DNA from 3 places in the Achromobacter sp. Root565 genome. Region 3 is predicted to be linked to each of the others. Evidence: predicted binding sites of a transcription regulator. Region 3 holds the regulator's gene; each other region holds the start of a gene.
The links. Region 3 encodes FNR, which switches genes on or off when oxygen is low (the NO sensors DNR and NnrR bind a similar motif). Its sites were predicted from a motif close to TTGATNNNNATCAA; they were not measured.
Positions count from the first base shown of each region.

Region 1: a site for FNR is predicted at 6,097-6,110, ahead of azu (azurin). Genes of this name have one in related genera too.
Region 2: a site for FNR is predicted at 5,800-5,813, ahead of ASD71_RS15475 (OmpW family protein). Genes of this name have one in related genera too.

Region 1 is NZ_LMGO01000001.1:2,570,186-2,578,040, forward strand. Features, by position in the region: gene cysS (cysteine--tRNA ligase) at 1-392, opposite strand, end outside; gene ASD71_RS11490 (tetratricopeptide repeat protein) at 661-1,344, shown strand; gene ASD71_RS11495 (peptidylprolyl isomerase) at 1,479-1,988, shown strand; gene ASD71_RS11500 (UDP-2,3-diacylglucosamine diphosphatase) at 1,981-2,754, shown strand; gene ASD71_RS11505 (undecaprenyl-diphosphate phosphatase) at 2,837-3,700, opposite strand; gene ASD71_RS11510 (TerC family protein) at 3,720-5,306, opposite strand; gene azu (azurin) at 5,547-5,996, opposite strand; gene ASD71_RS11520 (NosR/NirI family protein) at 6,265-7,855, shown strand, end outside.
Region 2 is NZ_LMGO01000001.1:3,488,592-3,496,446, reverse strand. Features, by position in the region: gene ASD71_RS15500 (ABC transporter ATP-binding protein) at 1-430, opposite strand, end outside; gene ASD71_RS15495 (nitronate monooxygenase family protein) at 806-1,867, opposite strand; gene ASD71_RS15490 (tripartite tricarboxylate transporter substrate binding protein) at 1,886-2,863, opposite strand; gene ASD71_RS15485 (YbfB/YjiJ family MFS transporter) at 2,890-4,119, opposite strand; gene ASD71_RS15480 (LysR family transcriptional regulator) at 4,185-5,057, shown strand; gene ASD71_RS15475 (OmpW family protein) at 5,097-5,735, opposite strand; gene ASD71_RS15470 (glutamate synthase subunit beta) at 5,937-7,403, opposite strand; gene ASD71_RS15465 (glutamate synthase-related protein) at 7,412-7,855, opposite strand, start outside.
Region 3 is NZ_LMGO01000001.1:2,255,313-2,263,167, reverse strand. Features, by position in the region: gene ASD71_RS10140 (thioredoxin family protein) at 1-50, opposite strand, end outside; gene ASD71_RS10135 (SRPBCC domain-containing protein) at 143-592, opposite strand; gene ASD71_RS10130 (helix-turn-helix transcriptional regulator) at 493-930, opposite strand; gene ASD71_RS10125 (hypothetical protein) at 1,007-2,176, opposite strand; gene fnr (fumarate/nitrate reduction transcriptional regulator Fnr) at 2,191-2,919, opposite strand; gene ASD71_RS10115 (gamma-glutamylcyclotransferase) at 3,017-3,451, opposite strand; gene clpB (ATP-dependent chaperone ClpB) at 3,590-6,196, shown strand; gene ASD71_RS10105 (hypothetical protein) at 6,298-7,855, opposite strand, start outside.

The DNA.
Region 1 (7,855 bases), 310 kb from region 3:
TTGGTTTCAAGCTTGCCGATAATGTCTAGCATCTCGCCCACGTATTGCGTGGCGCGCGGCTCGCGGTCGGGGGATTCGACGCCCAGCGCACGCTCGTCGGCGTGCATGGCGTCGATGTAGAACTCGGTGACTTCGCCGATGCGGCGGCCGGTTTCCACGGCGCGGCGGATGATCTTGTCATCGATGTCCGTGATGTTGCGCACGTAGTCCACCGTCAGGCCGCTGGCGCGCAGCCAGCGCTGCACGACATCAAACGACACCAGCATGCGGGCGTGGCCCAGGTGGCAGAAGTCATACACGGTCATGCCACACACGTACATGCGCACCTGGCCGGCCTGGGCCGGTTTGAACGGTTCTTTGGTACGCGATAACGTGTTGTAGATTTGCAGCATGGCGCGATAGGCTTCGTTTAGTTTTCCGTGGCGGTTTCGGAAAGTTGCTGTCGACGGACGATACCGTCAACGCGTGCCGCCCCATTAGCACTGTGGCAGGTAAATTCGCAGCGGAACAATTTCAATTCTGGCCCTGCTCCGTACTACCTTGAACGCGATGGTCGAGCCAAAAACCCAACCGGGGCTAAAATGGTGGTCGTCAAGTATAGCAAGCGGCCCGGTCGCGCGCGTAAGCGCCGGCCGGCCAAGACTTTTAACGGAACCCCACGTGACTATCAAGCCGCGTTTTTGCGTTGCCCTGCTCGCCCTGGCCCTGGCCGGCACGCCCGCTGGCGTTGCCCTTGCCCAGTCGATGAGCGGCGGCGCGGGATCGAATCCCAACGCCAGCCGCACCACCCTGGACCCGATTCCCCCCGAAGGCGGCTGGGATGCCCTGGCCAATCTGCTGGAAGCCGCCAAGCCCAGCGTGGACACGCGCCTGACGCCGTCCGCCTCCCAGATCACCACGCACATCGAGCGACTGCTCACCCGTGGCGACAATCAGGAAGCCCTGGCGATGATCGAAAAGCGCGAGGCCGAGATCAAGGACCAGCGCGGCACCGACGTCCAGCTCATGTTCCAGCACGCGCGCGCCCTGGCCGCGCTTGATCGCACGAACGAAGCGATCGACATTTACACCGATATGACCACGCGGTTCCCCGAATTGCCGGAACCCTGGAACAACCTGGCGGCTCTATATGCTGGCCGAGGAGAACTCGACCGCGCGCAGGACGCCCTGCAAATGGCACTGCGCGCCGATCCGACCTACGCGGCGGCTCGCGCCAATCTGGGCGACCTGCAACTGCTGCAGGCCTTGCGCACCTACAAGAAGGCCGCCAGCGACGGCGTGCCTGGCATGCGGGAAAAGGTCCGCGAAGTTGAAACAATGTTGAAGGATAAACAAGGCAAATGATGTCCCGTTACTCCCCTCTACACCTGCTGCGCCTGACGGCGTGCTCGTTCGCACTGGCTGCATTCGCTCCGGCGTTCGTCAGCGCCGCCCCCGCAGCCTCTTCTTCCCCCTCCACCTCCGAAGGCACCAAAACCATGAGCACCAATCCCCGCGTCAAGCTTCAAACGAACCAAGGCGACATGGTCATCACCCTGGACGCCGCCAAGGCGCCCAAGTCCGTCGAAAACTTCCTGACCTATGTCAAGGAAGGCTTCTACAACGGCACGGTGTTCCATCGCGTGATCGACGGCTTCATGATCCAAGGCGGCGGCTTTGAACCCGGCATGAAGCAGAAGCAGACGCACGCCCCGATCGAAAACGAGGCCAACAACGGCCTGAAGAACGACAAGTACACCCTGGCCATGGCCCGCACCAGCGATCCGCATTCGGCCACCGCACAGTTCTTCATCAACGTGTCCAACAACGACTTCCTGAACTTCACGTCGCCCACGCCGAACGGCTGGGGCTACGCCGTGTTCGGCACCATCACCGAAGGCACCGACGTGGTCGAGAAGATCAAGGGCGTGAAGACCGGCAACAAGGGCTTCCACCAGAACGTGCCGAACGAAGACGTGATCATCGAGAAGGCCGAAGTTCTTGAATAAGATCTCCCTGCCCGGCCCGGTCTGGCTGGCATCCGACCTGCACCTGGGGCCGGCCACGCCGGCCACCTCGGAGGCCTTCCTGGCCTTTCTGCAGGCGGCAGAGGAAGAGGCGGCAGCCCTGCTGCTGCCCGGCGACATCTTCGACGCCTGGATCGGCGACGACGTGATCCGCGCCGCCCCGCCGTGGCTTGCCACGGTGCTGGTGGCGCTACGCAATACGGCTGCTCGCATCCCGGTTTGGCTGGGCCGCGGCAACCGCGATTTCCTCATCGGCGAAGAACTGGCCAAGGCCGTGGGCGCCAGCCTGCTGCCCGAGCCGGCGCTGCTGGAAACCGATTTCGGCCAGGTCCTGCTGACGCACGGCGACGAGTTCTGTACGGACGACGCCGCCTACCAGCAATTCCGCAAGATGGTCCGCAACCCGCAATGGCAGGCCGAGTTCCTGGCCAAGACCATCCCCGAGCGGTTGGCCATGGCGCAGCAGGCCCGCGGCGAAAGCCAGGCGGCCAACCAGACGAAGTCCATGGAAATCATGGACGTCAACGCGGACGCCATCGAGTCGATCTTCCGCGAGACGGGCGTGCGCGTGCTGGTTCATGGCCACACGCATCGCCCCAACCGCCACGTGCTCGACATCGACGGCCAAAAGAGCGAACGCTGGGTGCTACCCGACTGGGACTGCGACCACGTGTCGCCCCCGCGCGGCGGCTGGCTGGTCATCGACCGCGACGGACTGCAGTTCTACGACCTGGAAACAGAAGCGTAGACGCCGCAAGACCCACGCAAGTCAAAAAAAGGGCCGCTTCAAGAAGCGGCCTTTTTTCTGCTCCCGCCGAGGCGGGGAGGAATCAGCGCGTGAAGATCCAGGCCGCCACAATGGCGCCGAAGATGATCCGGTACCAGGCGAACACGCGATACGTGTGGTTGGCCACGAAGCGCAGCACGGCCCGCACCACTACCATGGCGCTCAGGAACGCCGCGATGAAGCCCACGGCGATGCCCGACAGGTCGTGCTGGGTCAGCAGGCCGAAGTTCTTGTACATGTCGTAGGCCGCCGCGCCCAGCATGGTCGGCATGGCCAGGAAGAACGAGAATTCGGTGGCCGTCTTGCGCTGGATGCCGGCAATCATGCCGCCGATGATGGTGGCGCCCGACCGCGAGGTGCCGGGAATCATCGCAAAGCACTGCGCCACGCCCACGCCCAGCGCCTGCTTCCAGGTGATCTGTTCGAGCGTGTGGGCCGAGGCGCGCTCGTCCGACGCGGTGTCGTCAGCGGCGCCCGGCGCATCGCCCGGCGTGTGGCGCGTGCGGCGTTCCACGTACAGCATGATCAGCCCGCCCAGCACCAGCGTCACGACGACCACCGCCGGGTGGTAGAACACCGATTTGATGGTCTTGATGAAGATCGCGCCGATCACCGCCGCCGGCAGGAACGCCAGGATCAGGTTGCGGGTGAAGGCCACTTCGCTGGGCACGCCCGTCAGCGTGCCGCGAATCAGCTGGAGCAGGCGGGCGCGGAAGACCCACATCACGGCAAGGATGGATCCAAGCTGGATGACCACCTCGAACACCTTGCCGTCGCCCGAATCGAAATTCAGCCAGTCGCCGACCAGGATGAGGTGGCCCGTGCTGGACACGGGGATGAATTCCGTCAGGCCTTCCAGGATGCCCAGGATGAATGCTTTGATCAGATAGAGCGAGTTCTCGGTCACGGGCTAGGGTCTCTCTCTGTTAGTCGTTGGCTAGGGATGCTTCGTCGGGGAAATGCTCTTCGGGGCGCTTCTCGACGCGCACCAGCGCGATGCGGCGGCCATCCATTTCCAGGACTTCGAAGCGGAAATGCTGGTGATGGATCTGGTATTCGCAGACGTCGCCCGGCTTGGGCAGATGTCCGAAGCGCGAGAGCAGATAGCCCGCGAGCGTGGAAAAGTCCTGGGCGTCGTCGACCAGGCCTTCGGTTTCAAGCACCTGCTCGACGTGGTGCAGGTCGGCCGCCCCGTCGATCTTCCAGGTGTTGGCGCCGTCCGCCACGATGTCGGGCAGTTCGTCCTCGTCGGGGAATTCGCCGGCGATGGCTTCGAAGACGTCGATGGGCGTCACCAGCCCCTCGATGGCGCCGAACTCGTCAGCCACCAGCACGAGCTGGCCGCGCGAGCGCTTGAGGGTGTCCATGAGGCGCAGGATGCCGATCGACTCGTGCACGATGATTGGATCGCGCAGGCGGTTGCGGCGCACCCGGCCTTCGGTGATCAGGTCCGCGATCAGGTCCTTGGCGCGGCCGATGCCCAGCACTTCATCCAGCGAGCCGCGGCACACCGGGAAGAAGCTGTGCGGCGCCTCGGTGAGCTGGCGGCGGATGTTGTCGGGATCGTCGTCGATATTGATCCAGGAAACGTCCGTGCGCGGCGTCATGATGGACCGGATGGAACGCTCGGCCAGCGTCAGCACGCCGCTGACCATGTTGCGCTCTTCGACCCCGAACGCCTGGACGGCTGGGCTGCCGGCATGGGGCAGGTCGGGTTCGTCGCTGGCCGGCGGGCGCTTGCCCAGCATGCGCAGCACGGCCGAGGCGGTGCGTTCGCGCATGGGGAAGCGGGCGTCGAGCTTGAGCAGGTTGCGGCGCGCCACCTGGTTGAGCGCCTCGATGGCAACCGAGAATCCGATGGCCGCGTACAGATAGCCCTTGGGCACCTTGAAGCCGAAGGCTTCGGCCAGGAGCGAAAAGCCGATCATCAGCAAGAAGCCCAGGCACAGCACCACCACCGTCGGGTGGGCGTTGACAAAGCGCGTCAGCGGCTTGGACGCGATCAGCATGATGCCGATAGCGATGATGACCGCGATCATCATGATGGCCAGGTGGTCCACCATGCCGACGGCGGTAATCACCGAGTCCAGCGAAAACACGGCATCCAGCACCACGATCTGCGTGACGATCACCCAGAAGCTGGCGTAGACGCGCGGGCCGGACGAGCCGGTGTGCATGCTGCCTTCAAGGCGCTCGTGCAGTTCCATCGTGCCTTTGAACAGCAGGAACAGGCCGCCCACCATCAGGATCAGGTCGCGACCCGAAGGCGATAGTGGACCGATATTGAACAGGGGGGTAGTCAGCGTGACCAGCCATGACATGACGGACAACAGGCCCAGGCGCATGATGAGCGCGAGGCTCAGGCCCATGATGCGCGCGCGATCGCGCTGCGCGGGCGGCAGCTTGTCCGCCAGGATGGCGATGAAAATCAGGTTATCAATGCCCAGGACGATCTCAAGGACGACCAGGGTAAGCAAGCCGACCCACGCAGCGGGGTCCAGCAGCCACTCCATCAGGAGCTCCAGAAGTTACACGACCGGTAATCGTACATGGAAAATCCATGACATGCCGGTGACGCATCCCGTCCGTAAGCCTGATGGACAGAGGCTTTGGGCCGAATGGACTAAGGCTTGCAAGCGCCTGAATCCGGCCCGTCGGCCCGGTTCACGCGCGCCGCGCGACAGGTGCCGCGGGCATGAAAAAGCCGGCCCCCCGGCCGGCTCTCGCTTGTCTCAACAGACCCGTCGGGGGGATTAGCCGCCGACTTTGAGCGTGCCCTTCATCATGGCCCAGTGGCCGGGGAAGGAGCAGAAGAATGCGTAGTTTTCGCCAGCGGCGAGCTTGGAGACGTCGATCTTGACGGAGTCGGATTCGCCGCCGCCGATGACCTTGGTGTGGGCGATGACGCGGGTGTCGCCCGCCTTGACGTAGTCCTGCGCGAGGCCGGCGCCCATGCCGTCCGTGGCGACGCCCTGCTTGTCGGCTTCCTTGGTGAGGACCCAGTTGTGGCCCATCGCGACCTTGGCCATCTTGCCGACGTGCTTCAGGTTGACCGTGAATTCCTTGCAGCTCTTGTCGACCACGATTTCCTTGACGTTGAACTGCATGGCGTCGTTGCTTTCGACGGTGGCTTCACATTGCGCGGCCAGCACGGGCAGGCTGGAGGCGGAAAGAAGGATGGCGAGGGTGGCTTTTGCCAGCATGAAATTCTCCGATGACACAGCGGTCGATGCACGTACGCCAGCCATATGCAGACGCCGTTGCCGCCGCGGGTCAGTGTAGGACTGCCTTCTCGTCGTCCGATTGACATCCATCAACACCACTCGCGGATACCCCCCAAATCTACGGAACTTCCCCTACATATCGTAGGGCTATTAGGCCTTCGACTCTGTCAGATTGACAAACCGCAATCCACCCCCCGATGCATGTTCGTAGGATGCCCGTAAGCAAACACAACGAACAGAGTTCAGCATGCGCGGCAGTACCGCAGTACACCTTCGGGTCACAAAATACGTTCAAGCCGCGTTCATTGCTTTATGGCTTTCCTGTCTGTTCCTGGCGCAAGCGGCGCAGGCGCAACGCCTGCCTGAATTCCTGGCCAGCACACCCATCACGGACGTATTCCCCGGCGCCGACCGCTCCGGGCCCGTCGAGGGCAAGCCCGCCATTGCCCGCGTGTTTGCGGGCAATAAGCCGCTCGGCCTTGTCTACCTGACTACCGACGTGGTCAACACCCGCGGCTACTCAAGCAAGCCGATCGACGTGCTGGTGGGGCTTTCCGACAGCGGCCGCATCATGGGCGCCAAGCTGGTCGAGCACCACGAGCCCATCGTGCTGATCGGCATACCGCAAGCCAAGGTCGATCGTTTCATCCAGGGCTACGTCGGCCTGAACTTCGTCGAGTCCCCGCCCCGTCACGGCGCACCGCCGCCCGTGGACATCGTCAGCGGCGCAACGGTCACGCTGATGGTGATCGGCGACACGATCACGCGGTCCGCCATTGCGGTGGCGCGCGCGCACGGCATCGACAAGTCGGGCGCGCCACGCGCCGCGGCGCAGCCGGCTGCCACCCGCGTCCTCGACGAAGACAAGGACACGGTGCAGACCTGGCAGGAACTGCTTGACGCGGGCGCCGTGAAGAACCTGCGCCTGACGCCCGACGACGTCAATCAGGCGTTCCTGCGGTCCGGCCGCAAGGACGCGGCCGATCATGGCGAGGGCGGCCCCGACGATACCTTCATCGACCTGTATGCCGCGCTGGTCAGCGCACCATCCATCGGCCGCAGCCTGCTGGGCGACAACGGCTGGCAGCGCCTGAAGGAACGCCTCAAGCCCGGCCAGCAGGCTGTGCTGGTCGCGGGCAATGGGCTCTATTCATTCAAGGGGTCCGGTTACGTGCGCGGCGGCATCTTCGACCGCATCGAGGTCATCCAGGACGAAGGCGCCTTCCGGTTCCGCGATCGCAACCACCAGCGGCTGGCCGACATCAACGCCAAGGGCGCGCCGGCGCTGCGCGAAGTCGCCCTCTTTGTCGTGCCCGAAGACACCTCGCTCGACCCGGTCAAGCCGTGGCGCCTGCAACTGTTGGTGCAGCGCGTGCTCAGCGTGTCGGACAAAGCGTTCGTCACGTTCGATCTGCCGTATGACCTGCCCGCGGCCTACACCCGCACCGTCGCGCCGCCGCCGGCGCCCGCCGCCAGTCAATCCTCCGCCATTCAGTCCGCCGCCGCCACGGCGCCCTCGCCCGACGCCGAATCCGCGCCGCCCGCGCTGTGGAAGCAGATCTGGCAGGGCAAGGCCGGCCAGATCGCCATCCTGACCATCGCGCTGACGGTGCTCGTCGGCATTTTCTTCTTCCAGGACCAGCTCTCCTCACGCCCGCTGCTGCACGACAGGCTGCGTCTGGCGTTCCTGGCCTTCGCGCTGTTCTGGATCGGCTGGTACGGGCAGGCGCAGTTATCCATCGTGAACGTGCTGACATTCTTCTCGGCCTTGCGCACCGACTTCCGCTGGGAATACTTCCTGATGGATCCGCTGGTGTTCATCCTGTGGTGCGCCACCG
Region 2 (7,855 bases), 1.2 Mb from region 3:
GGTGGGCGGCGGCGCGCAGGCCGACGGCGTCCAGCTTGTCGAGCACCCGGTCGGTGAGTTCGGCCTCGCCGATGCGCGTGTGCTCGCGCAGCGGAAAGGCCACGTTTTCGAAGACGTTCAGGTCGGTGAACAGCGCGCCCTGCTGGAACAGCACGCCCATGCGCTTGCGCAGGGATTGCACGTCGGCGCGGGATGCCGTGCCGATATCCTGGCCAAACGCCAGGACTCGGCCCTGCTGGGCGGTGATCTGGCCGGTGGCCGCGCGCAGCAGCGTGGTCTTGCCGGACCCGGAGCCACCCATGACCGCCACCACTTGGCCGGCCCGGACGTCCATGGAAATATCGCGCAAGACGGTGAAATCACCGTAGCCAAGCGCCACACCTTCCAGGCGCAGGGCGAATTCCGGGGTGCTGCTGGTTTGAGCGGGCATGGGCAACGAAAGGGAGTTTCGGCGGCGGAGCTTGCCCTGCTGTCGTGTCGACACGCGGGACCGAGAACCTGGCCGGCGCGGACAAGACAGGCTGCGTCGGGAAGCGCCCTGTTACTCAGAGCCGGGGACAAGCGTAAGCGTTCGCTCCCGGCGGCGAGGCGCCATTGTAGCCCGACGCTGTGCAATCACAATTGAAGCCACCGCGCGTGGAACAGTGTTTTCGGCTTCAGGAACAATCTGGCGGTGCCCGCGTTGGCGCTGGCAGGCGTTGGCATTGCTCCATGGGTGTCTGACACCCTTGAAGCGCGGTCCCAGCTCACATGCCCCTCACCCGGGTGTCAGACACCCTCTCCCGGGCCGAGCCGCCGCGAGCGCTCAGCGACGCGCCTGCGCCGCCGCCGTTTCCCGGGCCAGCCGCTGGATCAGTTCCGCCGTGGACTCCCTGCGTGCCAACGGCGCGCCTTGGCCGGCCCACAGGGACAGGACATTGATGTTGCCGCTCTTGCCTCCGGCGGTGCGCATGGGGCGCGTCAGCGCATTCTGGAGGGGGTACGGCAGGATGTCGCTGCCCAGAGCGTCCGCGTCCCGCATGAAGGCGTTGGCGATGCCGCGCGCCGGGCGGCCGGAGAAGGCACGGGTGATCCGGGATTGTTCGGCGCGGGAGGCGGACACGACGGCCTTGTAGGCGTCGCTGGCGCCGGACTCGTCCGTGGTGAGAAAGGCCGTCCCCATTTGCGCGAAGTCAGCGCCCAGCGCCAGGGCGGCCGCGATGCCGCGCCCGTCCATGATGCCGCCCGACGCGATGACCGGCACCGAGACGGCGTCCGCCACCTGCGGGACCAGGGCCATCGTGCCGATCAACGACGCCTCGAATGCATCGAGGAAGGTGCCGCGGTGGCCGCCCGCCTCCGCGCCCTGCGCGACGATGGCGTCGACTCCGTCCTGCTCCAGCGCCTGGGCCTCACGGACGGTGGTGGCCGTGCCCACGGTCAGGATGCCCAGCTCGCGGCAGCGGGCCAAAACCGCGGCCGGCAGGCGGCCGAAGGTGAAGCTGAGAACGGCGGGCCGGATGCGCAGCACCGCCTCGAGCTGGCCCGGCAGCGGGTCGGCCTGCGGGCCGGGGGCCTCGGGCGCGGGTAGGCCTAGTTGCTCGTGGTACCGCGCCATCAGGGCCAGCATCCTGCTCGCATCGCCCTGCATGGGCTCGTGCGGCACGGAGGCGAACAGGTTGATGGCAAACGGGCGATCCGTGCGGGCGCGGATCGCTTCGGCGGCCGCTTCGATCTGTTCGGGCGTCATGTAGGCCCCCCCGAGCGATCCCAGGGCGCCCGCCTTCGATGCCTCGGCCACCATGTCCACCGTGGTGGCGCCGCCCGCCATGGGCGCCTGGATGATGGGATGGGTCAGCTTGAGCAATTCAATCAAAGGGGTAGCCATGGGAAAACTCCTGGGAGGTTATTGAAGCTGGATGTTTCCAGCCTTGATGACGTGCGCCCACTTGTCGCTTTCGGTCTTGATGAATGCGGCGAATTCCTCGGGCGTGCCGCCGCCGGCCTGGCTGCCGGTGTCGGCAATGGCCTTCTGCACATCCGGGTCCTTCAGGATGCGGTTGAACTCGGCGTTGAGCTTGGCGATGATCGGCGCGGGTGTGCCGGCCGGCGCCACGATGCCCTGCCAGTTGTAGGACTCGAAGCCCGGCAGGCCGGATTCGGCCATGGTGGGCACGTCGGGCAGCACGGCCAGGCGCTTGGCGGACGTAACGGCAATCGGGTGGATCTTCTTGCCCTGGATGGCGGGCAGCGCCGAATAGCCCATTTCGAACATCATCGCGATGTGGCCGCCCATGAGGTCGGTCGCGGCCAGGCTGCCGCCCTTGTAGGGCACGTGCACGATGTCGATGTTGGCCTGCTCGCGGAACATCTCGCCCGACAGGTGATGCGCGCCGCCCACGCCGGAAGAGCCGAAGGTCAGCTTGCCCGGTTCTTTCTTGGCCAGCGCGATCAGGTCGGCCAGCGTCTTGACGGGCAATTCATTGTTCACGCTCAGGACCAGCGGGCTGTTCTCGATCAGGATGATCGGCGCCAGGTCCTTTTGCGGGTTGTAGGGCATTTCCTTCATCAGCGACGGATTGACCGCCATCGGGGCCAGGTTGCCCGTGCCGATCGTGTAGCCGTCCGGCGCCGCCTTGGCGATGAGATTGGTGCCGACCACGCCGCCTGCGCCCGCCTTGTTCTCGACGACGACCGGCTGGCCCAGCGATTCGCCCAGCTTGCGCGCCAACAGGCGCACGCGGGTGTCGGCAAAGCCGCCCGGCGCGTAGGGCACGATCATGGTGACGGGCTTGGCGGGCCACTCGCCGGTCTGGGCTTGGGCAGCGCCGCCAAGGGCGGCGGTGGCGGCCAGGGCGGCGATCAGGGGGCGTAGTGCTTTCATGCTGGGGACTCCTCTTTACCTGCTTTCTAATTGCTGTGTGGTTGGCCCGAAGGGCCGATGGCATTATGCCCAGCGCCATTGCCATCTGTCGTGACTTTTCCCAGCGCCCAGGCCGACACCGCCAGCAGCGCCGCGCTGGCCGCCAGCACCTGCGGCAGGCCCGCGCCCCAGCGCGCGGCCCACGAGGCCAGCAACGGCCCCAGAATCTGCCCGGCCGCGAACGCCGCCGTCATGATGGCCGCCGCCCGGGGCGCCGCCGGTCCCGACAGGCGGCGCGCGGTCAGCATGCCCGCCTGCGTGATCACCATGAACGTGCCGCCGACCAGCAGCGCCGCGACGATAACGGCAGCGATGTGATGCCAGAGCGCCACGGTCAGCATGCCGGCCGCCATCAGCGCCTGCGCGCCGCGCCACACCTGTCTGTCGTCGCGACCGCGCGCCAGCCGCGGGACCAGCAGGCAGGACAGCGCCGCGGCCATGCCGAAAAGCGGCCACGCCCAGCCGAAGATCGCCGGGTCGGGAAAGATCTCCTTGGCCATGGCCGGCAGGAAGGTGGCGGGAATGATGTAGCCGACCCCGAAGACGCCGTAGTGCAGCGACAGCGCGGCGATGCCGCGCGGCAGGCGGGCTTGCGGCGCGTCGGCGGCCGCCCGGCGGACCGGCGGCGATTGCCGGCTGAGCCCGGGCCACGCGGCCACGGACAGCGCCAGCGCCAGGCCGCCCAGCGCGGTCCAGGTCACGCCAGCGCTTGCGCCCCAGGCCATCAGGGCCAGACAGGCCAGTCCCGTCAGTGCAATGCCCGCGCCCACGCCGGCATACGTTACCGCCGAAGCCGTGGCCTCGCGCGGGTCGCCGGCGGGCACCGGCCGCCATGCGACCACGCAGATGAACGCGCTTGCGCTGGCATAGCCCGCGGCAAGCCGCAGCACCGACCAGCCCGCCACGCTGTGCAGCAGCGGCATGGCCAGCGTCAGCGCGGCCACGGCGGCCAGGCTGGCCGCCAGCGTGGCGCGCAGCCGGCGCACGGGCCAGACGATCGCCGCCAGCGCGCCCAACAGATACCCGGCGTAGTTGGCCGAAGCCATCCAGCCGCCCTGTGCCAGCGACAGGCCGGACTCCTGCGCCATCAACGGCCAGACGGGCGTGAAGGCGAAGCGGCCGATGCCCATGGCCGCCGCCAGCGCAAGCGCCGCGGGCCAGGCCAGGCTGGCCGCGCTGGCCGAGGGGTGGGGGGAAGGGTTAGCAGGCGTTGACATGGAGCCTACTCTACGGCTGTACTAATATCTTGAATAGTGAATTATTAAGAACGTAAGTTCCCAAAATGAGAAACTTGGATCTCGACGCGCTGCAGATTTTCAAGACGGTGGCGGATCAGGGGGGCGTGGCGCGCGCCGCCGCCCATCTGAACCGGGTGCAGTCCAATGTGTCGACGCGCCTGAAGCAGTTGGAATCCTCGCTGGGAACGCCGCTCTTTCGCCGGCAGAACCGCCGGCTGGTGCTGTCGGACCAGGGCCGCGTGCTGCTGTCGTACGCCGACCGCCTGCTGCGCCTGTCCGACGAGGCGCAAGCGGCCGTCCGGGAAGGCGCCCTGCAGGGCGTGCTGCGCATCGGCACCATGGAAAGCACGGCGGCCGCCCGCCTGCCGCCCATCCTGGCGGCCTATCACGCGGCCTGGCCGCAGGTACGCATTGAACTGGTGACCGGCACGTCAGGCGCATTGGCCGCCAAGGTGCGCAATTACGAGATCGAGGCCGCTTTCGTGGCGCAGCCTTTCCCCGCGGAAGGCCTGGCGGCAATGGATGCGTTCAAGGAGGAATTGGCGCTGATCTCGCCGTTGGCGTGGGATCCGATCGGCAGTCCAAAAGACCTGGGCAACCGCAGCGTCATCGCCTTTGCGGCGGGCTGCTCGTACCGGCGCATCCTGGAGTCGTGGTTGAACCAGGAGGGCATTGCGCCCGGCAAGGTGATGGAATTTGCGTCGTATCACGCCATTGTGGCGTGTGTGGCTGCCGGGACCGGAGTGGCAATCGTGCCGCGCTCGGTGCTGGCGGTGCTGGGGGCGGAGCAGACAGTGCGCGTGGGCGCGTTGTCCGGGCCTCATGGGCAGGCGCTTACCCAGCTGGTCTGGCGCGCCGACGACGACACGCCGGCGTTGCAGGCACTGCGCAGCCGGCTGGCGCCGCCGCAGGCTTGAGCGATGCGCGCGAGGCCGCGCGCATCTTCAGGTCAGCGATCAGAAACGGTAGCCAACGCCCACGGTGGCCACCCACGGGTCGATGCGCGCGGTGCCGACGCGTTCGCCGTCCAGCGTCACCTTCGACTTGATGTCGATGTAGCGGATGTCGGCGTTCATGAACCAGCGATCGTTGATCTTGATGTCCGCGCCCAGTTGCGCGGCCACGCCCCAGGAATCGCCCAGTTTCAGGTTCGAGCCCTTCAGCGCGCCTTCGCCCTTGGTGTCGAAGAAGTGGGTGTAGTTGATGCCGACGCCGATGTACGGCTGGATCATGCTGTCGGGCAGGATGTGCCATTGCAGGCTGAGCGTGGGCGGCAATTGCTTGGTGGAGCCGATCTTGCCCAGGTTGCTGCCGCTGACGTCATGCTGGAAGGGCCAGGCGCCCAGCAGTTCGATGCCGATGTTGCGGGTGGCCATGTAGGCCAGGGTGAAGCTGGGGCGCACGTTGTTGCTCACACCCAGCTTGACGCTGCCGTCGAGCACCGTGCCATTGTTTTGCGAGGGGCGGACTTGCGTGACGCCGACGCGGAACAGCACGTCGCCAGCTTCGTGGGCGTGGGCGGGGGCGGCAAAGGCGCCGGCAGCGATCAAACCGGCAATGGCGGTGGCGCGGATACGCCCGTTCAGCGAAAACATTTTCTTCTCCGATCTTTCCGTGTGGGGTGAGACGACAGGTTCTCAGACCGCCCCGTCCCCGTGCTTGACGTGTGTCAAATCGTGAAAAGACCGTTTTCGAAGAGTGGTTATGCCGCAACAGCTGCGGTTAACCGCAACGACAAATAAAAAAACGCCGCCGGCGCGCAAGGCGTCCGACGGCGTTCATAGGTCGTGATGCGATCAACGCGGCAGTTCGCTGCTTCCCATCAGATAGGCATCGACCGAGCGTGCGCACTGGCGGCCTTCGCGGATGGCCCACACGACCAGCGACTGGCCGCGGCGCATGTCGCCGGCGGTGAAGACCTTTTCTACATTGGTGCGGTAGTCGTCGGTGTTGGCGCGCACGTTGCCGCGGCCATCGCGATCCACGCCGAACGCGTCCAGCACGTTCTGCACGGGCGACACGAAGCCCATGGCCAGCAGCACCAGGTCGGCCTTGATCTCGAACTCGGAGCCCTCGACCTCGCGCATCTTCATCTGGCCGGTGGCGTCGTCCTTGAACCATTCGACGCGCGCGCCGACCAGTTTTTCGACCTTGCCGTTGGCGCCTTTGAGCAGCTTGGTGGTCACGGACCAGTCGCGCTCGCAGCCTTCCTCGTGCGAGGACGACGTGCGCATCTTCAGCGGCCAGTACGGCCACGTCATGGTCTTGTTTTCGGACTCGGGCGGCTGAGGCATCAGTTCGAATTGCGTGACCGACGCCGCGCCGTGACGGTTGCTGGTGCCGACGCAGTCGGAACCCGTGTCGCCACCGCCGATCACCACCACGTGCTTGCCCTTGGCCAGCGTCTGGTTGGTGAGGCGGTCGCCGGCCACGGCCTTGTTCTGCTGGCGCAGGAAGTCCATGGCGAAGTACACGCCGTCGAGCTCACGGCCCGGCACCGGCAGGTCGCGCGGCGTCTCGGAGCCGCCGCTCATCACGACGGCGTCGAATTCGGCCATCAGCGATTTCGGCGTGCGCACGGTCAGGCCATCGGCCACGGGATCCTTCGGATCGCCGACGTAGGTCGACGGCGCAAATTCCACGCCCTCGGCTTCCATCTGCGAGATGCGGCGGTCGATCTGGTGCTTCTCGAGTTTGAAGTCGGGAATGCCGTAGCGCAGCAGGCCGCCGATGCGGTCGCTCTTTTCGAACAGGGTCACCGAGTGGCCCGCGCGCGCCAGTTGCTGCGCGCACGCCATGCCGGCAGGTCCCGAGCCCACGACGGCGACCTTCTTGCCCGTCTTGCGCACCGGCACTTGCGGCGCCACCCAGCCTTCGGCCCAACCCTTGTCGATGATCGCGTGCTCGATGGACTTGATGCCGACAGCGTCGCTGTTGATGTTCAAGGTACAGGCGGCTTCGCAGGGCGCCGGGCAGATGCGGCCCGTGAACTCCGGGAAGTTGTTGGTGGAGTGCAGGACGTCCAGCGCGCGGCGCCAGTCCTGCTTGTACACCAGGTCATTCCAGTCCGGGATGATGTTGTTGACCGGGCAGCCGTTGTTGCAGAACGGAATGCCGCAGTCCATGCAGCGCGCCGCCTGCTGCTTGGCCTGATCGTCCGTCAGGTGCAGCACGAATTCGCGCCAGTTCTTCAGCCGCTTCTGCGGGGCCTCGGAGGCCTCCTGCAGACGCTGAAATTCCATAAATCCAGTGATTTTTCCCATGGTATCCCTCACGCAGCCAGTTGTTGCGGGTTGGCTGCACGCCACATTTCACCCAATGCGCGGCGGTAGTCCGTCGGCATGATCTTCACGAATTTGCCGCGCGAGGCTTCCCAGTCACCCAGGATTTCGCGGGCACGGTAGCTGCCGGTGTAGCGGAAGTGGTCTTCCACGAGGCGGCGCAGGATGGACTCGTCCGTCTCGCGTTCGCCACCACGCTGCGCGCTGTGCCAGATGTCGATGTTGTTCAGCGACTGCTGCTCGGCATGCGGCACCACCGATTCCAGTTCCACCATGGACAGGTTCACGCGATGCTTGAGCGTGCGGTCCGGATCCCAGACGTACGCCACGCCGCCGGACATGCCCGCCGCGAAGTTGCGGCCGGTGGAACCCAGCACGACGACAGTGCCGCCGGTCATGTATTCGCAGCCGTGGTCGCCGGTGCCTTCCACGAC
Region 3 (7,855 bases):
CGCGCGACAGTCCATTCATGGCGGGATACGACGGGATGATCGGTTTGCATTGTGCGTCTCCTTTGCGAGCCGGGCCCTATGACCCGGGGGCATTGACAGATCGGGGGTACAGATCGGGGGTACAGATTCAACTGCGGCAGGTTCAGGCCTTGCCGGCCAGATGATCCGCCAGCCGGTCCATGGCGCCGGACCAGCCGTCCTCGTGGCTGTCTCGGGTGGCCTCGTCGACGAACGGCGTCTGCAGGAAGGCAAGCTCGGTGCCCCCGTCCGCCGAGGTGAAGTCCAACGTGATCAGTGAGGTTTCCTGCGGCGTGTCGCGCCACGCCCAGGTGAACACCAGCCGGCGATGTAGCGCGACTTCCTGGTAGCGGCCGCTGGCGTGGTGTTCCCCGCCGTCTGCGGTGATGAAGCCGACCTGATAGGCGCCGCCCACGCGCACGTCGGTCTCGGCCAGCAGCACGCGTTGCGTGCCCGCCGGGCCGAACCAGCGCATCAGCGCTTGCGGGTCGGTCCAGGCTCGCCAGACGCGTTCGACGGGGGCGTCGAAGCGTCGCTGGAGCCGCAGTTCGAGGGGGGAGATTCGGTTTTCCATGGATGGATTTCCTCTTCGTGATAGAGATATCGCGCCAGCGAATCCAGCTGCCCGGTCCAGAACCGTTCGTACCGCGCCAGCCAGCCGGCGGCGGCGCGCATGGGTTCGGGAGACAGCGTGCAGCTCACCACCCGCCCGTCCTTGGCGCGCGCGATCAGGCCGGCGTCTTCCAGCACCCGCAAATGCTTCATGAAGGCGGGCAGGGACATGGCGTGAGGCCGCGCCAGCGTGCTGACCGAGGCCGAGCCCTGTTCCAGGTCCGCCAGTACCCGGCGGCGTGTGCCATCCGCCAGCGCGGAGAAGATGGCATCGAGAGCGTCATCATTTAACTTAACCATAAGGTTAAGTTTTAGGCCTGCCGCAAACCCGTGTCAAGCCGGATGGCTTGGGAATTTCCCTAGGGATGAGGCGGGCTTATTTGCCGCGCGGCTTGATGATGTCGCAGGCCGCGGCAGTGCTGCTGGCCCGGGCGTCGCTGGCCAGCAGCGCCCGCACGCCGCAGATTGACCCGAACATGCGCTTGCCGTCGTGGCCGACGCCGCCGACCTCGAAGGCGGTGTGACGCAGGGGGACGGGCTTGGCGCCGCGGGTAGCCAGCACGTGTTCGTACTGGACATAGCCCGTGCCGCGCGCCAGCCGCGTGGCGCCCTGGGCTTCGGCGCCGCAGGCCTTGTCCAGCAGCCGGTGCTCGGGGTTGTTGTCCGCGCCGCCCAGCAGGTAGACCACATCGCGCGACGCGTAACGCACGAAAAGGCGGGAATCATCGGATTCGCGGGCGTAGGCGGGCAGCTTGTCGGTGCCGTACTTGTACTGGTTGTAGGTGGGGCAGATGCCGCGCTCGTACGGCGCGTAGCCCTTGCCGTCGGCGCGTGGCCGCTCGTTGGTCAGGTACAGATAGGAAGACGGGTTGGCGACGACGTAGCGCATGGCCAGGCCGTCGCGGCGCAGCACCCCGTCCACGTTGTTCAGCACCGCATACCGATGCACCAGTTGCGCGCCGGCCGAATGACCGGCCAGTACGAGACCGGTAAGAGCTGGCAGGCGCTTGCGGTCGTTCAGGCTGCGCAGCAGGTCGTCCAGGACCTGAAACGAAGTGACGGGCGCAGGCCGGCCGGTGGCCTGGACGCTTTCCTGGCCGTCTTCCCAACTGGCCTTGCGCCAGGCCGCCATACCCGAGAAACCCGAGTCGATCGACCCGGAAAACCGCGGGGCAAGAACCAGCGTGTCGCTCGCGCGCCCGGGATCGGCGGCCACCAGCGCGGCGGCGGTTTCGTAGTAGTTGTCGGCGTCGCGCTTGACGCCGTGGATGACGATGAGCACCTGCTTGATGCCGCGCAGGTCGTCCTTGGCCAGATCCCGGTTGGCGTAGACCGGCATCTTGTACCGGTGACCGGGCCGGCCCAGTTCAACGGCCTGCCAGCGCAGCGGCGCCGCGCGCTTGGGCGCGGGCGTGGCTTCGTCGTAGTCGTAGGGGTCGGGCAGCGGCGTTTGCGCGCGCGCGGCGCCGCACGCGAGCATGGCGACGACGGCAAGCGATGCCGCCAGCGCGGTGCGGGACAGGGAAGTGGCAGGCGGGCGTCGCATGGCGCGGCGACCGCTCAGCAGCTTTCGTGTCCCAGCAGTTGCTTGAGCGCGGGCAGGTCCAGGATGCGGACTTCGCGCTGGTTGATCTTGATGAGGCCGTCGCGGGCAAATCGCGAGAACAGACGGCTGACCGTTTCCAGCGTCAGGCCCAGGTAGTTGCCGATTTCTTCGCGGCTCATGCGCAGTACGAACTCGGTGGACGAATAGCCCAGCGAGGCATAGCGCTGCGACAGGTTCAAGAGGAACGCGGCCAGGCGCTGTTCCGACCGCATGGACCCCAGCGAGGCCAGCATTTGGTGCGAGCGGGTGATCTCGCGGCTCATGAGGCGGCGGAACTGCTGTTGCAGTGACGGCAGGTGCGACGCGACGCGATCGACTTCGTTCAGGCGGATGACGCAAACCTCGGAGTCTTCGAGCGCCACGGCGGCCGACACGTGCTTGCCGTCCAGCATGCCGTCCATGCCGACGATTTCGCCGGGCAGATGAAAGCCGGTGATCTGGATCTGGCCGGTGGCGTCTTCAAGCTGCGTCTTCAGGCTGCCGAAGCGCACGCCATAGACGGCGTCGAGCGGATGATCCAGCGAATAGAGCGTCTTGCCTTTTTCCACGCGGACGCGCTCTTTAACCAGTTCGTCCAGCTTTTCGACTTCGGCGGCTGCCATGCCCACGGGAACGCAGACGTGACCCAGCATGCACGTGGAACAGTGGGCGGCATCAGGGGCAATGGGGACCCGTTTTTGCATACGATGACCTTTAGAGTGCCCATTGCGCGGCGGGCGCCGGAACGGGTGTGAAGCACGAGACAGGCATCTATTGTAGTCCGTTGTTACTACGGGTGTCTTACCGGGCGTCCTGCTTTGTTCTGGAAAGGCGGTGAGCGATCCAGTCGTCCCCCGCAATATCGACCGCCGCGGCCCGCAGCGCGGGGTCGATCGGATAGTACGCGCAGGGCAGAAGACCCGTCGCGCCGGGGCCTTCCAGGCGGGCGGAAACCGTCCGGCGCACGAAGCAGCCGGGCTTGCCGGGCTCGTATTCCTCGATCTCGTCCATCAGGGCAATCAGCGCCGGATCCACCCGGTAGACATCGCCGCGTACGCGCCGTCCGTCGTCCACGGGGATCAGGCCGGGCCAGTCGCCGAAATCGACCAGCATGCCAGGCACGCTGGCCGGTCCGACGTGGCTGGCGGCCGGCAAGCCGCGCGCCTCGGCGGCGCGGGCAAGATCGTTGATTTCGCCGGCCCGTAGGGTGCCGTACACAAAAACGTATATGCTCATTGCTCTGTTTGCTGGTGCACGTCGAAGAAAACCATGAGGGCCGCCGGGTGTTGAAATTGTCCCATCCGGCCACATATTCAGGTTATCGAGCCAGCCGGCACGGATCGGTCAGGCTCCCCACAAGCCAATACGACCATTATGCGATTCGACAAACTGACGACCAAGTTCCAACAAGCGCTGGCGGACGCGCAAAGTCTCGCCGCCCGCAACGACCATCCCTACATCGAACCCGTCCACGTGCTGTCCGCCCTGCTGTCGGATGCTGACAGCGGTGCAGGCAGTCTGCTGGCGCGTGCCGGCGTGGCGGTCAACCGCCTGGGCCCGGCGCTGGAGTCCGCCCTGAAGGGGCTGCCGCAGGTGCAGGGAGAAGACAACGTCCAGGTGGGCCGCGACCTGCAGGGCGTGCTGACCCGCACCGACAAGGAAGCCGCCCGCCGCGGCGACACCTACATCGCCAGCGAACTCTTTCTGCTTGCACTGGCCGACGACAAGGGTGAGGCCGGCCGCATCCTGCGCGATGCGGGCCTGCAGAAAAAGGCCCTTGAAGCCGCGATCGACGCCGTGCGCGGCGGCGAGAACGTCTCGGGCGCGGAAGGCGAGGCCAACCGCGAAGCCCTTTCCAAATACACGCTGGACCTGACCGAGCGCGCCCGGCAGGGCAAGCTGGATCCGGTCATCGGCCGCGACGACGAAATCCGCCGCACCATCCAGATCCTGCAGCGCCGCACCAAGAACAACCCCGTGCTGATCGGCGAACCCGGCGTCGGCAAGACCGCCATCGTCGAAGGCCTGGCGCAGCGCATCGTCAACGACGAAGTGCCGGAAAGCCTGCGCGGCAAGCGCGTGCTGTCGCTGGATCTGGCGGCGCTGCTGGCGGGCGCCAAGTTCCGCGGCGAATTCGAGGAACGCCTGAAGGCCGTGCTGAAAGAGCTGGGCCAGGACGACGGCCGCAACATCGTGTTCATCGACGAGCTGCACACCATGGTGGGCGCGGGCAAGGCCGAAGGCGCGATGGACGCGGGCAACATGCTCAAGCCGGCGCTTGCGCGCGGCGAGTTGCACTGCATTGGCGCCACCACGCTCGACGAATACCGCAAGTACATCGAGAAGGACGCGGCGCTTGAGCGGCGCTTCCAGAAGGTGCTGGTCGACGAGCCCGATGTGGAATCCACCATCGCCATCCTGCGCGGCCTGCAGGAACGCTACGAAATCCACCACGGCGTCGAGATCACCGACCCGGCCATCGTCGCGGCCGCCGAGCTGTCGCACCGCTACATTACCGACCGCTTCCTGCCCGACAAAGCCATCGACCTGATCGACGAGGCCGGTGCGCGCATCCGCATGGAGATCGACTCCAAGCCGGAAGTGATGGACAAGCTGGACCGCCGCATCATCCAGCTCAAGATCGAGCGCGAGGCCGTCAAGAAGGAAACGGACGACGCGTCCAAGCGCCGCCTGGGCGTCATCGAGGACGAGCTGCAGAAGCTGCAGCGTGAATACAACGACTTCGAGGAAATCTGGAAGGCCGAGAAGGCCGCGGTGCAAGGCACGCAAGCCATCAAGGAAGAGATCGACAGCGTGCGCGCCGAAATGGCGGAGCTGCAGCGCAAGGGCCAATTCGACAAGCTGGCCGAGCTGCAGTACGGCAAGCTGCCGGACCTTGAAGCGCGCCTGAAGGCCGCCGAGGTGGGCGCCGCCGAGGCCGCCGAAAACGCCGAAGGCGACGAGTCGCGTCCGCGCCTCTTGCGCACGCGTGTCGGCGCCGAGGAAATCGCGGAAGTCGTGTCGCGCGCCACGGGCATTCCCGTGTCGAAGATGATGCAGGGCGAGCGCGAGAAGTTGCTGCACATGGAAGAGTTCCTGCACAAGCGCGTGGTGGGCCAGGACGAGGCCGTGCGCCTGGTGTCCGACGCCATCCGCCGTTCGCGTGCGGGTCTTGCGGATCCGGCCCGCCCGTATGGCTCGTTCCTGTTCCTGGGCCCCACCGGCGTGGGCAAGACCGAGCTGACGCGCGCGCTTGCCGAGTTTCTGTTCGATTCTGAGGAGCACATGATCCGCATCGATATGAGCGAGTTCATGGAGAAGCATTCGGTGGCGCGGCTGATCGGCGCGCCGCCGGGATACGTGGGCTACGAAGAGGGCGGCTACCTGACCGAGGCCGTGCGGCGCAAGCCCTACAGCGTGGTGCTGCTCGATGAAGTCGAAAAGGCGCACCCGGACGTGTTCAACGTGCTGCTTCAAGTGCTGGACGACGGCCGCCTGACCGATGGCCAGGGCCGCACGGTGGACTTCCGCAATACCGTGATCGTCATGACGTCGAACCTGGGTTCGCACCATATCCAGACGCTGGCTGGCCAGCCGTACGACGTGGTCAAGGAAGTGGTGTGGGATGAACTCAAGCAGACGCTGCGGCCTGAGTTCCTGAACCGCATCGACGAAGTCGTGGTGTTCCATGGCCTGGAAGCGCAGCACATCGAGTCCATCGCCCGCATCCAGCTTCGCCGTCTGGGCGAACGCCTGGAAAAGCAGGAGATGCGGCTGGAGGTCACGGAACCGGCGCTGGCGGAACTGGCCCGCTCCGGCTTCGATCCGGTGTTTGGCGCACGGCCCTTGAAGCGTGCGATCCAGCAGCAGATCGAGAACCCGGTGGCGCGCCTGATCCTGGAAGGCAGGTTCGGCCCGCGCGACGTGGTGCCGGTGGACTGGCAGGACGGCCAGTTCGTCTTCACCCGCACGTTGCAGTGATCGCGCTGCAATAAGCAAAATGCCCGGCATAAATCTGCCGGGCATTTTTTTTGTCCACGCCATGGCGCCGATAACCTCGGCGCCGGCGCGGGCCAGTCAGATTAGTTCGCGACCGTCACGAACACCGGGTTCGAGTAGAACCACAGGTCGTTGTAGTTGCGGGCGTTGATGGCGTTGAAGCGCGCCGCGTTGTCGGCAAAATCGACCTTGGCATCCGGCAGCGGTTCGCCCGCTGCGGTTTCGCCGGCCACGTCCACGCCCAGATTGGTGCCGCGCAAGCGCAGGTACTGGCTCTTGTCGGCGGTGATCGTGGTCGTGATGACGTTGTAGCCGTCCTCGTCCACCTTCCAGTCGGCCTTGGTGAAGCGGGCCAGCACGCGCGTCGAGGGGTTGGTGTCGACGTCGTATTCCGGGGTGCCGGACTTGGCGCGCTCGGTCACGTCGCCCACGATCAGGTCCACGTGGTTCACGGTGGGCTTGACGTAGGTGGGGTTGCCGCTTTCGATCGGGTACTCGTAGTTGTTGCGCTCGGGGCTGCGGAAGCGGATGGTGACCTCGACCTCTTCACCCTTTGCCGCCTTGAGTTCACCGCCCATGTGCACGGCGCCGGCCGCGCCCTTGGCCTGGAAATCCAGCGCGTCGATCAGGTCGCCGAAGACGCCGAACATACGGCCGCTCTTCAGGCCGGCCACCACGGCCGCCATGTCGTCGCCGTCCTTCCAGACGTGCGTCTTGGAGTACTCGCCGGGCGCGTAGCCGCTGCTGTACAGACCCTGGCTCGTGCGGAAGTGGTAGTCCGAATCGGCCACGTTCCAGATGCGGCGGCCTTCGCCCAGCAGCGCGTCCCACGTGCCGCCCAGATGCGCGACCAGGTAGTCGGCGCCGCCATAGGTGCGGTTGGGCAGGAAGGGGGTGGTGTAGGCGGTGGCGTAGCCGCCACGGTCCGGCTCCATCTGGTTGCCGACCATGCCTTCGATGGCGAAGAAAACGTTCGGGGCCAGGTCGTTCATCTCGCGCAGCTGGCCGATGGTGTACTTGCCCGCGTAGCGCGACGGGTGGTTCAGCAGCATGTAGCTGTCGGGGTACTTGTCGCGCAGCCACTTCAGCGCGGCCAGCGAGTCGGCGTGCGTGGTGTAGGCGCGCGTTTCGCCGGACAGGCGCGAGACCAGCAGCGGGTCGAACAGGTTGGGGTCGCGGTTGGTGAACAGGTATTCGAACTCGGCCACGGCCTCCAGCGACTTGGGCGACTGCGGATCGTTGTAGCCGATGCCGATGTTCACATGGTCATGCGTGGGCATGTCCCATTCGAACGACGAGAAGATGATCTTGCCGGCGTAGCGGCCCGCGGCCTGCGCCTGCTTGATGTAGGGCGCTTCGTACTGCGCCATGCCTTGCGAGAACGGAATCGATCCGCCGGGCAGGTTGACGCCGGTATGGTCGCGGGCGGACAGGCGCAGATGGTTCGAGATGGCGGCCCAGTCCAGCTTGTAGCGGTCGAACGCCTGGTCCAGCGCGCTTTCCAGGCTGACCTGCGCGTCGTCCGACTGGAACGTGTGCACGTGCAGATCGCCCGTGGACCACGCGCCCGTCTCGACCGGCTTGGGTTGCTCTGTGGGCGGGGTGGGGTCAGTCACGGCGGGTGGCGTCGGCGCGGGGGCG